DNA from 2 places in the Sphingomonas aestuarii genome. Region 2 is predicted to be linked to the other one. Evidence: predicted binding sites of a transcription regulator. Region 2 holds the regulator's gene; the other holds the start of a gene.

Region 1 (7,220 bases), on a different contig from region 2:
GATCGACGCGGTGACGCCGGTCAGGTTGTTGGCGGTGGCGTTGTGGACGGTGACCTTCTTGCCATTGCCCTTGCGGCGCTTCGCGGGGATGGGGACGGCGCGGGTGCCGTTGAGGTAATCGGCGGTGACCGATTTCTTCGATTTTAGGATGGTCTTGAGCGTGCCGTGGGCGACGATTTCGCCGCCATGGACGCCCGCGCCCGGACCCATGTCGATGACGTAGTCTGCCGTGCGGATCGCATCCTCGTCATGTTCGACCACCAGCACGGTGTTGCCGAGATCGCGCAGTCGGCGCAGCGTTGCGAGCAGCATGTCGTTGTCGCGCTGGTGCAGGCCGATCGAGGGTTCGTCTAGGACATAGAGGACGCCCGACAGGCCGGAGCCGATCTGCGACGCGAGGCGGATGCGCTGGGACTCGCCGCCCGACAGGGTGCCGGAGGTGCGGTTGAGGTTGAGATAGTCGAGCCCGACATTGTTGAGAAAGCCGAGGCGCTCGTCGATCTCCTTCAGGATGGCGCGGGCAATCTCCGCCTGCTGGCCGGTGAGCTGCGCGGGGAGTTCGGCGAACCAGGCGAGGGCGTCGACCACCGACAGGCGCGTGACGCTGGAAATATCGCGCATGGCGACCTTTACCGCGAGCGCTTCGGGTTTGAGGCGGGCGCCGTGGCAGGTCTCACAGGCGTGGGACGCCTGATATTTGGAGAGTTCCTCGCGCATCCAGGCGCTCTCGGTCTGGAGCAGGCGGCGGTTGAGGTTGCCGATGACGCCTTCGAAGGGTTTCTTGACGTCATACGACTTGCGGCCGTCGACGAAGGTGAGGGTGACGGGCTTGCCGCGGGTGCCGTGGAGGATGACCTGCTGGTGTTCGGGGGCGAGATCCTTCCACGCGGTGTCGAGGCTGAAGTCATAGGCGCGCGCGAGCGAGCCCAATACCTGCATGTAATAGGGGCTGGGCGGGTTCGATTTGGCCCAGGGGACGACCGCGCCCTTTTTGATGGTGAGGTCGTGGTTGGGGACGACGAGGTCGGCGTCGAATTCCATCCGCTCGCCCAGACCGTCGCACGCGGGGCAGGCGCCCTGGGGGGCGTTGAAGGAGAAGAGGCGGGGCTCGATCTCGGCGATGGTGAAGCCCGAGACCGGGCAGGCGAAGCGTTCGGAGAAGACGATGCGGTTGGGGGGGATGCCCGCGCCCTTCATCGCACCTGCATCGGACGCTTCGTCCTCGCGGCCGGGGACGACCGCGTCGACGAGGTCGGCATAGGCCAGGCCGTCGGCGAGTTTCAGCGCGGCTTCGAAGCTTTCGGCCAAGCGCGTGGCGATGTCGGCATGGACGACCAGGCGGTCGACGACGACCTCGATGTCGTGCTTGTATTTCTTGTCGATCGAAGGGGCTTCGTCGATTTCATAGAGTTCGCCATCAATGCGGACGCGGGTGAAGCCCGCTTTCTGCCACTCGGCCAGTTCCTTCTTATACTCGCCCTTGCGGCCGCGAACGACGGGGGCGAGGAGGTAGAGGCGGGTGCCTTCGGGGAGCGCGAGGACGCGGTCGACCATCTGGCTGACGGTCTGGGCGCTGATCGGCTCTCCGGTCGCGGGCGAATAGGGGATGCCGATCCGCGCCCATAACAGCCGCATGTAATCGTAGATTTCGGTGACGGTGGCGACGGTCGAGCGCGGATTGCGGCTGGTGGTCTTTTGCTCGATCGAGATCGCGGGGCTCAGCCCCTCGATATGCTCGACATCGGGCTTCTGCATCATCTCCAGGAACTGGCGTGCATAGGCCGAGAGCGATTCGACGTAGCGGCGCTGCCCCTCGGCATAGATGGTGTCGAAGGCGAGGCTCGATTTGCCGCTGCCCGACAGGCCGGTGATGACCGTCAGCGTATCGCGCGGGATGTCGATGTCCACGCCTTTGAGATTATGCTCGCGCGCGCCGCGGACGGAGATGTGGGTAAGGCTCATGCGGGGGTTCTAGCTTTGTTCTGACGGAGGGGCCAGAGGGGAGATAGGGGTGCGCAGCGAGAGTTTCGAGGGGAGCGCGTCGACGATAGGTCGTCGCGGGGCGGCGGCGACCGCCCCGCGACGTGCGATTGGGTTTCGGCGGGTCAGGTTACCCTGACGGATAGCAGTTCACACGACGCCCCCGCCGTCGTGAACCCCCCGGAGCAATGGCTAATCCGCCTGTTCGCGAGATCGAATCTCTCACCGCCAGCGCTCGTTTTGCTACTGGAGATGGCGAATCAGGTAGTTGCCTGGGTAATGCCTAGCATCGGTCATTTGACCATGACGCGCGCGGTATCATTTGATACCAGTCCGGAATGGACAAGACAGAGCGCCTCCTTGGTCTGCTCAGTGAGCGCCAGCGCCAGTGCATGGAGCTGGTAGCCCGGCAACACACGTCCAAAGAAATTGCACGCGCGCTGAACCTTAGTCCTTCCACCGTCGATAATCACATCCAGGCTGCGATGGAGCGGCTGGGGGTTCGTTCGCGCGCGGACGCCGTGCGATTGCTGAGCGGAGATATCGCGGGCCGCAGCGACGCTTCTCGTCGATGGTTGCCGCCGATTGGCGGGCAACTAAACCGAGGGTCGATCGCCAGGCGGTATTCGCAAGTCATGCTCGTTGCGTTGCTGGGAACGATGGTCATGGCAGCGATCGTTATGACCATTGCGGGTATAGTTCATCTTTTCACATAAACCGCCCCTCGTAATTTTGAACACAGGCAATCCAGCCAAGTTCAGAGGAACGACATGTACGAAATCAAACATGCGGTGGGTGACGTTGTGGCGAACGATACACAGACATCGGTGGCGGCTTTGGACAACGCTCTGGCCGCGCAATCGCGGATGTGCGCCAGCATCATTGAAGCCGCTGCGGACTCGCGGTTGCCGATCGCCGCTACGCAGAGCCTGCTGGAAAATCTGGCGCATGGAATCAATGGTCTGGCAGCCAGTCGCGGTAATATGGTGGTTGCCGTACGAGAACTGACCCGTATCCAGGCAAGCAGTAATCTTGAAACCACATCATTCGGTTGCCCCGGCGGACTGCGCCCGATGAACTCCGCGTCGCTTGAAATGATCGACTAGCGCGTTCAAAGCCGGACTATGTTGGTAGCGCTCGTTTTCTGGTCATTCATGATCGCCAGTTATAGTCTGGTAATGCTTTATGGCGGGCGAGAGGCACGGATTTTCATTCATTTCGTGCTCCTCGCCGCGCTTGCCACCTTGTTGGCTTTCATGACCCTTGCGATCGACGATTATGCTCTGGCGGTCCTTTTGATCGACGGCATGCTGTTGGCCGTCGCTCTCTGTTTCGTTGCACGTTCGCAATCATTCTGGCCGATCTGGTTCGCCGGATTTCATGTGGTCGGCGTCGCAACGTCAAAAGCGCGCTTGTTGTTTCCGAATGATATTCCCCAGATTTACGAAACCCTGTCCGGCTTCTGGGCAATTCCGGCACTGATCGCGATGGTCGTGGCGGTCATTCGCGATCGATCGTTGCTAGGCGGTGACCATGCGGTGCGCCGGGCGCGCGCGCATGAAACACGGCGGTTTTGACGGACAGGATCCAAGGCAGTCTGACCGACACTCCATTGGTCAATCGCATGCCCTGACCCGCCGCGTGAGGCGCGCGAGGCTCGCGAGCGGCCAGCGCAGTTGACGGCCCCTTTTCCGCATCATGCTTGCGGCAGCGCGGCTTGCGGCTAAGCTGCGAGCCGGTCGCGGCTGCTGGCCGGGCGAACGGGAGACGGTGCGATGTGTGACGATCGGCAGATGAAGGCGCTGGGCGAACAAGGCTTCGACTGGACGATGAACCGGCGCCAGTTCGCGTTGCTTGGCGCGGCTGGCGCGGTGGCGGCGTGCACGCCGATGGCGGGCGGCACCGGCGGCGATGCGGAGGGACTGACCGAGGAAATGGTCAGCTTTGCGACGCCGGACGGGACGATGGATGCGTTCTTCGTACGCCCGGCAAGCGGTCGTTATGCCGCGATCCTGACCTGGCCCGATATTGCCGGGGTACGCGAGGCGTTTCGCGAGATGGCGCGACGGCTGGCGCGGCAGGGCCATGCGGTGCTGGTGGTCAATCCCTATTACCGGGCGGTGCCATCGGATCAGTTCAAGGATTTCGCGGGGTTCGCCGCAGACGGCGGGTTCCAGAAGGTCGGGCCGTGGCGCAAGCAACTGACCCCGGAAGCCGTGATGCGCGATGCGGCCGCGGCGATCGGGTGGCTCGACCGCCAGGCGTCGGTCGATGTTCGGCGCGGGGTCGGCACGCATGGTTATTGCATGGGCGGGCCGTTCACGGTGTTCAGCGCCGCCGCAGTCCCGGCGCGGGTGCGCGCGGCGGTGTCGCTGCACGGCGGCGGGCTGGTGCGCGGCGAAGAGCCGACGAGCCCCCACAAGCTGCTGGCCCGCACGCGCGCCAGCTATCACATCGCGGTGGCGCAGGACGACGACGCAAAGGCGCCGAACGACAAGACGGCGTTCAAAACGGCTGCCGATGCGGCCGGACGGACGGCGACGGTGGAAGTCTATCCCGCCGACCACGGCTGGACGGTGCTCGACAGCCCGGCTTACGACCAGGCGCAGGCCGAACGCGCCTGGGCAGCGATGAGCGGGCTATTCCGGGCGCTGTAAAGCGGCGCGAGCAATTGAGGGGGCTGGCGAGGCGCGCACGCCGCCCCCGATCAAAGCGTCCGAATGATCCCCGAAAAATCCACGCCGCCCTGTCCGCCGTCGACGAACGCGCCGTACAATTCCGCCGCGCGCTTGCCCATCGGCGTGTCCACGCCCGATCCTTGCGCCGCTTCCATCGCTAGCTTCAAATCCTTGAGCATCAGCGCCGCCGCAAATCCGCCCGCGAAGTCGCGGTCCGCCGGGCTTTCCGGCCCCACGCCCGCGACCGGGCAGTACGACGTCATCGACCAGCTCTGCCCCGACGACACCGAGGAGATATTGTAAAAGGTCTGCGGGTCGAGGCCCAGTTTCTCGGCCAGCGCGAACGCCTCGCACGTCGCGATCATGGTCGCGCCCAGCAGCATGTTGTTGCAGATCTTGGCTGCCTGACCCGCGCCATTGCCCCCGGCATGGATCACCGCCTTGCCCATATCGTCCAGAAACGCCTTGGCCCGCTCGAACCCGGCGTTGGAGCCGCCCACCATGAAGGTCAGCGATCCCGCATTGGCCGCCGCGATCCCGCCGGATACGGGCGCATCGACCGCCGTCAGCCCCTTCGCCGCCGCCGCTTCTGCCACGCGCTTGGCGGTCTCAACGTCGATGGTCGAACAGTCGATCAGCACCGCCGCGGTATCGGCCACCCCGAACACGCTCTCGGCATAGACCGCCTCGACATGGGTCCCGGCGGGCAACATGGTGATCACCGCCTCGGCCCCTTCCGCCGCCTCCGCCGCACTGGCGACCGGCAGGCACCCGGCCTTCTCGGCCCGCTCCAGCGCCTCTGCCGACAGGTCGAACGCGCGAACGTCATGCCCCGCCTTGGCCAGGTTCGCGGCCATCCCGCCGCCCATATTGCCAAGCCCGATAAATCCGACGCGTGCCATGTTATTTCCCCTTCCAGTCGCCGGCGCGCTTCTCGACGAACGCCGCCATGCCTTCCTTCTGATCCTCGGTCCCGAACAGACCGTTGAACAGCCGCCGCTCGAACTGCACGCCCTGGGCCAGGGGCAATTCGAACGCCGCATTGACCATTTCCTTGTTCGCCAGCACCGCCAGCGGCGCCATCGACGCGATGGTCTGGGCGGTCTTCACCGCCTCCTCGACCAGCTCGGCGGCGGGAACGATGCGCGCGACCAGCCCCGCCCGCTCGGCTTCCTCGGCATCGATCATCCGCCCGGTCAGGCACATTTCCATCGCCTTGGCCTTGCCCACCGCCAGCGCCAGGCGCTGCGACCCGCCCATGCCGGGCGATACCGCCAGCTTGATCTCCGGCTGGCCGAATTTGGCGGTGTCGGCGGCCAGGATGAAGTCGCACATCATCGCCAGCTCACACCCGCCGCCCAGCGCGTATCCCGCCACCGCGGCGATCACCGGCTTCCGAGTCCGCCCGAACTGCTCCCAGCCCGCGAAATGGTTGGTGCCGAACATGTCGGCAAAGCCCATCTCCTGCATCTCCTTGATGTCCGCCCCCGCCGCGAACGCCTTCTCGCTGCCGGTGATGACAGCGCACCCCTGCGACGCATCGGCATCGAACGCCGCCAGCGCGTCGAGCAGGTCGGCGAGGACTTGCGCGTTCAGCGCGTTCAACGCCTTCGGTCGGTTGAGCGTGATCAGCGTCACGCGATCGCGCTGCTCGACGAGAATGGTTTCGTAGTCGGTCATGGCGTTCATTTCCTCAATTCGGCGACCATTCCTGGTCGGCCGACAACGGCGCGAAGATTTGGTCGATCAGATGATCGCTGATGTCCTCCGGCGTGGCGGGGTTCCAACGCGGGGCATTGTCCTTGTCGACGATTACCGCGCGGACGCCTTCGATGAAGTCATGGCGCTGGACGACCTTCGAGGCAACGGCGAACTCCTGGCGCATCTCGTCTTCGAAAGTCGGCATCGACTTGCCGTCGAGCAGGAGTTTCAAGCTGACCTTCATCGTTTGCGGCGACTTGGTCTTCAGCGTCGCGAGTTGTGCCTGCGCCCACTCACTGTCGTCGGCTTCCAGCGCGGCAAACACTTCCTCCAGCTTGTCGGAGACGAACAGCCGGTCGATCGCGTCGCGATTCGCGAGGATGCACGCGTCGGGCGGCGTGATGGAAAGCGCGCTGAGGATCGCGTCGATCGCCTGCGGATCGTCGGCGATGCGGCGCTTGGCCTCATCCAGCGCGTCGCTCGGCAGATAATGGGTGGCAAGGCCGAGCGCCAACGCCTCCGCCCCGTCGATCCGTGCGCCGGTCAGCGCCAGATACTGACCGACACGGCCGGGCAGTCGCGACAGAAACCAGCCGCCGCCGACATCGGGAAACAGGCCGATGCCCGTCTCCGGCATGGCGAATTTGGTGTTCTCGGTCGCGACGCGAAACCGCGCGGGCTGGGAAATGCCGACGCCGCCCCCCATGGTGATGCCGTCCATGAACGCGACGATCGGCTTGGCGTGGGTAAACAGCCGGTGGTTCATCCGGTATTCGGTGCGGAAGAAGTCGCGCGCCGCCGCGCCGTCGCCTGCACCGCTGTCGGCGAGCATGCGGATATCGCCGCCCGCGCAGAAACCGC
Region 2 (7,220 bases):
CGGCAGCTCGTGGTTGAGCAGCAGATAGGCGACTTCCATGAAGCTCGACTGTTCCGCGAGCTGGTCGATGGGATAACCGCGGTGGAGCAGGATGCCCTGGTCGCCGTCGATATAGGTCAGCCCGGATTCGCACGAAGCCGTCGAGGTGAAGCCGGGGTCATAGGTGAACATCCCCGTCTGGCCGTACATCTTGCGGATGTCGATGACTTCGGGGCCGACGGTGCCCTGGAGCACCGGATAGTCGAAATCCTTACCCGCGGCGGTTAGCTTCGCGCTGTCGGTCATGCGGCGGTGGTCCTTTTCCCTGTTTCGTTCGTCCGGTAGCCGGTTCAGACGGCCATCTGGTCGGCGATACGCCCCAGGCTTTCGTCGCGGCCCAAGAGGACCAGAACGTCGAAAATGCCGGGTGAGGTTTTGCGACCGGTCAGCGCGGCGCGCAGCGGCTGTGCCACTGCCCCCAATTTGACCGCCTCGCGCTCCGCAACCTCGCGTACCGCCGTTTCGAGTGCCTCCGTATCCCACCTGTCCAGCGCGTCAAGTTTGCTGTGCAGCGCAGCGAGCAGGGCGGGGGCGTTCCCCTCCATTAGTTTTGCCGCGTCGGCGTCCATTTCAAGCGGGCGTGCGTGAAAAAGAAAACGCGACCCGTCGGCGAGTTCGTTCAGATTGGCGGCGCGCGGTTTCAGTTCGGGCATGGCGCGGCGCAGCAAATCCATTTGCGATTCGCTGGGTTCGAAATCGAGCCGGGCGGAGACGAGTGCGGCCAGATGCGCGTCGTCGGCTTCACGGATGTAGTGACCGTTTAGGTTTTCGAGCTTCTTGAAATCGAACCGGCTTGGTGATTTCCCGACGCCCGACAGATCGAACAGCTCGACGGCGCGGTCGCGGGGCACGAATTCCTCGTCGCCATGCCCCCAGCCCAGCCGCAGCAGGTAATTGTTCAGCGCTTCAGGCAGCACGCCCATTTCGTCGCGATACGCCTCGACCCCCAGCGCGCCGTGACGCTTCGACAATTTCGCGCCGTCGCTGCCGTGGATCAGCGGGACATGGGCATAGGTCGGGACCAGCCAGCCCATCGCGCGGATGATGCCAAGCTGTCGGAACGCGTTGTTCAGATGATCGTCGCCGCGGATGATGTGGGTCACGCCCATATCGTGATCGTCGACCACCACCGCGAGCATATAGGTGGGGGTGCCATCGGAGCGCAGCAGCACGAAATCGTCGATCTCGGCATTCTGGACGGTGACGTCGCCCTGAACCCGGTCGGCAATGGTGGTCGCGCCGTCGCGGTTCGCCTTCAGGCGGACGACGCTCGGCAAGTCGGGCGCGGTTGCCGGGTCGGCGTCGCGCCACGGGCTTTCGACGCGGAAGGGGCGCTTTTCGGCCTGCGCCGTGCTGCGCATGTCGGCGAGTTCTTCGGAGGTGAGATAGCAGCGATAAGCATGGCCGCGCGCGAGCAATTCCGCGACAACCTCGGCATGGCGATCGGCCCGCGCGAACTGGAACACCGCGTCATCGTCCCAGTCGAGGCCGAGCCAGCGCATCCCGTCGAGGATCGCGTCGATGGCGGGCTGGGTCGACCGGGCGCGATCGGTATCCTCGATCCTGAGCAGGAACTTGCCGCCGTGATGGCGCGCGTAGAGCCAGTTGAACAGTGCGGTGCGTGCGCCGCCGATGTGCAGAAAACCGGTCGGCGAGGGCGCGAAACGGGTGACGACGCCAGGGTCGGTGGCGGTGTCGGCGGCGGTATCGGTTGCGCCCAAGCGGCTTTGCTCCCAGGATTTGCAATTGATGGCAAGGACTGCCGGTCAGGCCCCTAGCACGGGGCAACGGGGGCTTCAAATCGGGTTGCGGGGGCGGGCCGAGCGTCTGAACGCACGCGTCGAACGCTGGCTGGAGGTCGAACGGGATCAACTGATCCTGTGGCTGCCGGTGATGACCGGCACCGGTGTGGTCCTATGGTTCGCATTGCCGCATGCCGCAGCGTGGAGCGCGGTGATCCTGATCGGATGTGCGCTGGGCGTCGGAGCGCTGATGCTGCCGCGCGGCGGGCGCGCGATGCGGGCGCTGGGCGTCGGCGCACTGGCGCTGGCGTTCGGGTGCGCGCTGATCTGGTTTCGCGCCGAACGGGTCGCGGAACCGGTGCTGGCGCGCCCGGTGGTGGCGAATTTCACCGGCACGGTCGAACGGGTGGAGGCGTTGCCCGCGAGGGCGATGGTCCGGTTGCGGATCGCGCCGATCGATGCGCCCGATCTGCCGCCGACGGTGCGCGTCAATGTGGCCGAGGGGGCGATGGTCGACGGCATCGCCAGCGGCGCGGTGCTGCGGCTGAGCGCGCGGTTGATGGCGCCCGCGCCGCCTGCCGTCCCCGGCGCCTATGATTTCGAGCGGGTGGCCTGGTTCGACGGGCTGGGCGCAACCGGTCGCGCATTTGGAGAGATCGAGGTGCTGAGCCCCGCCGACCAGCACGGGGGCACGATGCGAGCGCGTCTGTCGGCGCATGTGCGCGAACGGGTTGGCGGATCGGCAGGCGCGATCGCGGCGACGCTGGCGACCGGCGACCGCGGCGCGATCAGCGAGGAGGATGCCGAGGCGATGCGGCGTTCCGGCCTCGCGCATCTGTTGTCGATCAGCGGGCTGCATGTGACGGCGGTGGTCGGCGCGGCGATGGTGGTGACGCTGCGCCTGCTGGCGCTGTTTCCGGGGCTGGCCTTGCGATTTCGGTTGCCGGTGCTGGCGGCGGGCGCGGGGGCTGTGGCGGCGGTCGGCTATACCTGGCTGACGGGGGCGGAAGTGCCGACCGTGCGGTCCTGCATCGCCGCGTTGCTGGTGCTGACCGCGCTCGTCATCGGGCGCGAGGCGCTGACGCTGAGGCTGGTCGCGACGGGTGCGTTCGTCGTGCTGCTGATGTGGCCCGAAAGCCTGCTCGGCCCCAGTTTCCAGATGAGCTTTGCGGCCGTCACCGCGATCATTGCGCTCAACGAACATCCCCGAATGCGCGCGCTGGTGATGCGGCGCGACGAAGACTGGGTGCGCAAGATCGGGCGCGGTTTGCTGGCGTTGTTCCTGACCAGCCTGGCGGTGGAAATCGTGCTGACGCCGATCGCGATGTATCATTTCCACAAGGCCGGGATCTACGGCGTGATCGCCAATCTGGTCGCGATCCCGCTGACGACCTTCGTCATCATGCCGCTGGAGGCGCTGGCGTTGCTGCTGGACGTGGCGGGGCTGGGCGCGCCTTTGTGGTGGCTGGTCGGGGTCAACCTCGATTTCCTGATCTGGATCGCCCACACCACCGCCAACACGCCAGGGTCGATCGCACTGATCCCCGGCATGCCCGCCGAGGCCTATGCGATCATGGTCGCGGGCGGATTGTGGATCGCGTTGTGGAAAGGCGCGCATCGCAAATGGGGGGTGGTGCCGGTCCTTGTCGGCGCGATCTGGACTCTGGCGACGCCTGAGCCCGATCTGCTTGTGACGGGCGACGGGCGGCATCTGGCGTTGCGGTCGCCCGAGGGCGGCATGGCGCTGCTGCGCGACCGGGCGGGCGATTATGTGCGGTCGACGCTGGGCGAGAATGCGGGGTGGGATGGGGAATTGGGAGCGCTGTCGGCCTTGCCGGGGGCTGCGTGTTCGCCCGATATCTGTATCGCAGATTACCGGCGCGGCGACCGGGTGTGGCGGATCGCGGCGACGCGCAGCAGCTATCACCTCGATATTGCCGACATGGCGCGGGTGTGTCGGGAAGCCGACATCGTGGTGAGCGAACGGCGGTTGCCGAGGACGTGCAATCCCCGCTGGCTGAAACTCGATCGCTGGACGCTGCGCGAGACCGGCGGGGTCGCGATCAGCTTTGCCGGACCGCGGGTGACGACGGTGCGGCGGGGGACCGATCATCCTTGGCTGAACCCGCCCAAGGTCGCGCCGCCGTGGCGGGAGCGGCGGGGGGTCGGCGGAATCTCAGCCAAGAAGCGACGATCGAACTTCGGATAACGGCGGTTCAGAGTAACGGACGCTCAGACTGTCGCTGCCCAGGAACGGGCCGTCATTGGTTAGGGTATCCCGCGATATGCTCAACCTGATTTCGCAGTTCCCAAGACGTTCACGACGAACTCGCCCCCGCGTTCTGGCACGCAACCGAAGTTGGCAAGGTGGATGGAGGGTCGGTTACGGATCGGGCGCCACGCCATCGACCCGCGCCACCCATCACACCGATGTCGTCATTGCGAGCGTAGCGAAGCAATCCAGTGTTGGCACGCGCGTCACTGGATTGCTTCGCTACGCTCGCAATGACGAAGCGGGATAAAGCGAGCCAGCTTCGCCTTTATCGAAGGTTGTTATTTGCGATCTCTTCCGCGGTGATGCGGCCGTCAATAGCGCCGCAGCAACCCCGCCAGCTTGCCCTGAACACGCACCTGATCGGGGCGGTAGCGTTGGGGGTCATAGCTGCGGTTGGCGGGGTCGAGGCGGACCATCGCGCCTTCGCGGCGGAAATATTTGAGGGTCGCTTCATTCTCGTCGATCAGGGCGACGATGATGTCGCCGTCGCGCGCGGTCTCGGCCTTGCGAATGAGCGCATAGTCGCCGTCGAGAATCCCGGCCTCGACCATCGAATCGCCTGCGACTTCGAGCGCATAATGATCGCCAGAGCCGAGCAGCGCGGCGGGGACGGGGAGCATCTGCGAGCCCTCCAGCGCCTCGATCGGGACGCCGGCGGCGATGCGGCCGTGCAAAGGCACCTCGATCACGTCGTTGGCGGGCGTCGGCACGCTGCGGGCGACGGCGGTGCGTTCCTTGGGCGATTTCTTGGCCTCGGCACGCTCGGGCATGCGCAGCACTTCCAGCGCGCGGGCGCGGTTGGGCAGGCGGCGCAGGAACTTGCGTTCCTCAAGCGCGGAAATCAGGCGGTGAACGCCCGATTTCGATTTGAGGTCGAGCGCCTCCTTCATCTCCTCGAACGAGGGAGACACGCCGGTTTCGTTCAATCGGTCGGAAATGAAGCAGATGAGTTCGTGTTGCTTGCGGGTCAGCATGCCCAAAGCCCTCCGTCGGAACAGACGCGGAACTTATGGGCAACGCGTGCGCCCAAGTCAAGCGATGCGTATGACTTCCACGGTTTCGCCCGTTTCGGCCCCCGGCGCGTTCGCCTGACGCACGATCAGGCAATTGGCATGCGAAAGCGCGCGTAGCATCGACGAATCCTGCTGGTCGAGCGGTGTCGCCACCCCGTCCTTCAGATGCGCGCGCAGATGGTCGGCGCGCGTGCCCGTCGGGCCGATCGCGTCGGCCAGCGTCGCCTTGACCGTGCGCGGCCAGGGATCGGCGGCCCCCGACATGTGGCGGACGAGCGGCGCGAGGAACAGCGTTGCGGTGACGAAGGCGGACACCGGATTGCCGGGGAGGCCCAGCACCACGGTTTCGCGCACGCGCGCGGCCATCATCGGCTTGCCGGGGCGCATCGCTACCCGCCAGAAATCGGGCTTTGCGCCGATGTCCTCAAGCGCGGGGCGGACGAGGTCGTGGTCGCCGACCGATGCGCCGCCGGTGGTGACCAGGATGTCGGCATCGACCTGAGCGAAGGTGGAGGACAGGATCGCGCGATCGTCGGGGAGGATGCCCATCTGGATCGCCTCTGCGGGCAAATTGGCAAGCATCGCGACGAGCAGCGCGGTGTTGCTTTCGGGAAGCTGCCCGTCGGCCAGCGGCACGCCCGGCGGCACGAGTTCGTCGCCGGTCGCGGCGATCGCGACGCGGATCGGGCGGTGGACGGGAACGGTGCCGTGACCCGCCATCGCGGCGAGTGCGATCCGCGACGGGGTGAGGTGATCGCCGGCATGGATCAGCCGTTCGTCCTGGCGGAAGTCGCGCCCGCGCTCGCGGACATGCGCGCCGCGCGCGGCGGGGCCGTCGCCGGTCAGCGTGATCGTGTCGGCGTCGCGGCGCGCGTCCTCCTGGATCAGCACGGTGTCGGCTCCCTCGGGCAGGGCTGCGCCGGTGAAGATTCGGACGGCCTGCCCGGCATCGACTTTTCCTGCGAAGGGCCGCCCGGCGGCGCTTTCGCCGATCACCGCGAGCGGTCCAGGCAGGTCGTCGAAGCGAACCGCATAGCCATCCATCGCCGACAGATCGGCAGCAGGCTGGGTGCGAAGCGCCATCACATCGATCGCCGCCCAGCGATTGGCGGCCGCGTTCAGCGTGACATGCTCGGTGGCGATCGAGGGCGCGAGCGCGAGCAGGCGATCCTGCGCCTCGCGAACGGGGAGGAGGGTGGGAGCGCTCATGGACGGGTGCCTCCAGTCGGAAAACACCGGTTAAAGGTCGGCGCTATCCAGCAGGGCGATTTCGAAGCAGGCGGCGGAAAGATAGGCGATATGATGGCTGAGGTCGGCATGATGATGCCGGGTAGCATCATCGGCCCGGATTAGCACCCCGTCCGCTTTTGGGTGGTAAGCGGACGGATCATATCTTAGGCTGTCATTGATGCCGATTAATATGACACGCTACGGAGAGAGGTCGCGCTACCGGGTTGGTTCGGCAGTGCTTGAGGCAATCACTTGCGTAGCGTTATTGTCGGTGAAAATCGGCATTCCCGCGTGGCTTATTTTTCTCGTCGCGGTCTCTGCTTCGATTGCCCTGACGATAATGACGTATCATCGCCTTCGCGATGCGAATCTATCCAGTGCATGGCTGCTTTTTATGATCGTCCAGTTTGCTATAGGGCCAACGTGGCATCTTTCGGACCATGTAACTTTCAACATCGGCGGCTCAATCATCAGCTTGGTACCGGTGATACTAGGATGGATCGTGCCCCGAATGGCCGATCAGAAGGTTGAGCTAGGGTCTGCTTAGGGGTCGTTAGCAGTCATTGCGGCTCCGCCACCCAATCGCCCGACTTGCCGCCGCTTTTCGTAAGCAAACGCACGCCCTCGATTGTCATGCCGCGGTCGATGGCCTTGGTCATGTCGTATACCGTCAGCAGCGCGGTGGTGACGGCGGTCAGCGCTTCCATTTCGACGCCGGTGCGGTCGGTGGTGCGCACCGTCGCGGTTGCGGTGACGCCGGTGTCGTCGGGGGTCAGTTCGATCGTGACGCTGGTGAGGGGGATCGGGTGGCAGAGCGGGATGAGGTCGCTGGTCTTCTTCGCGGCCATGATCCCGGCGATGCGGGCGACGGCGAGCGCGTCGCCTTTCTTGAGCGTCGCCTGGCGGATCGCGGTGGCGGCT

What was found. The regulator LexA, encoded in region 2, represses DNA repair genes until DNA is damaged. The targets are predictions, from matches to a motif close to GTTCCNCNCTTGTTCT.
Region 1: the regulator LexA is predicted to act here: its motif matches at 1,969-1,984, upstream of uvrA (excinuclease ABC subunit UvrA).

Annotation. Positions count from the first base shown of each region.
Region 1 covers NZ_JBTKVV010000003.1:270,380-277,599, reverse strand. Annotated here, with positions in the region: gene uvrA (excinuclease ABC subunit UvrA) at 1-1,962, opposite strand, end outside; gene ACX0GZ_RS07255 (response regulator transcription factor) at 2,319-2,696, shown strand; gene ACX0GZ_RS07250 (hypothetical protein) at 2,751-3,086, shown strand; gene ACX0GZ_RS07245 (hypothetical protein) at 3,105-3,557, shown strand; gene ACX0GZ_RS07240 (dienelactone hydrolase family protein) at 3,756-4,637, shown strand; gene mmsB (3-hydroxyisobutyrate dehydrogenase) at 4,688-5,623, opposite strand; gene ACX0GZ_RS07230 (enoyl-CoA hydratase) at 5,562-6,338, opposite strand; gene ACX0GZ_RS07225 (enoyl-CoA hydratase/isomerase family protein) at 6,352-7,220, opposite strand, start outside.
Region 2 covers NZ_JBTKVV010000001.1:249,823-257,042, reverse strand. Annotated here, with positions in the region: gene ACX0GZ_RS01305 (citrate synthase) at 1-285, opposite strand, end outside; gene gltX (glutamate--tRNA ligase) at 330-1,760, opposite strand; gene ACX0GZ_RS01295 (ComEC/Rec2 family competence protein) at 1,789-3,990, shown strand; gene lexA (transcriptional repressor LexA) at 4,368-5,030, opposite strand; gene ACX0GZ_RS01285 (molybdopterin molybdotransferase MoeA) at 5,088-6,278, opposite strand; gene moaC (cyclic pyranopterin monophosphate synthase MoaC) at 6,860-7,220, opposite strand, start outside.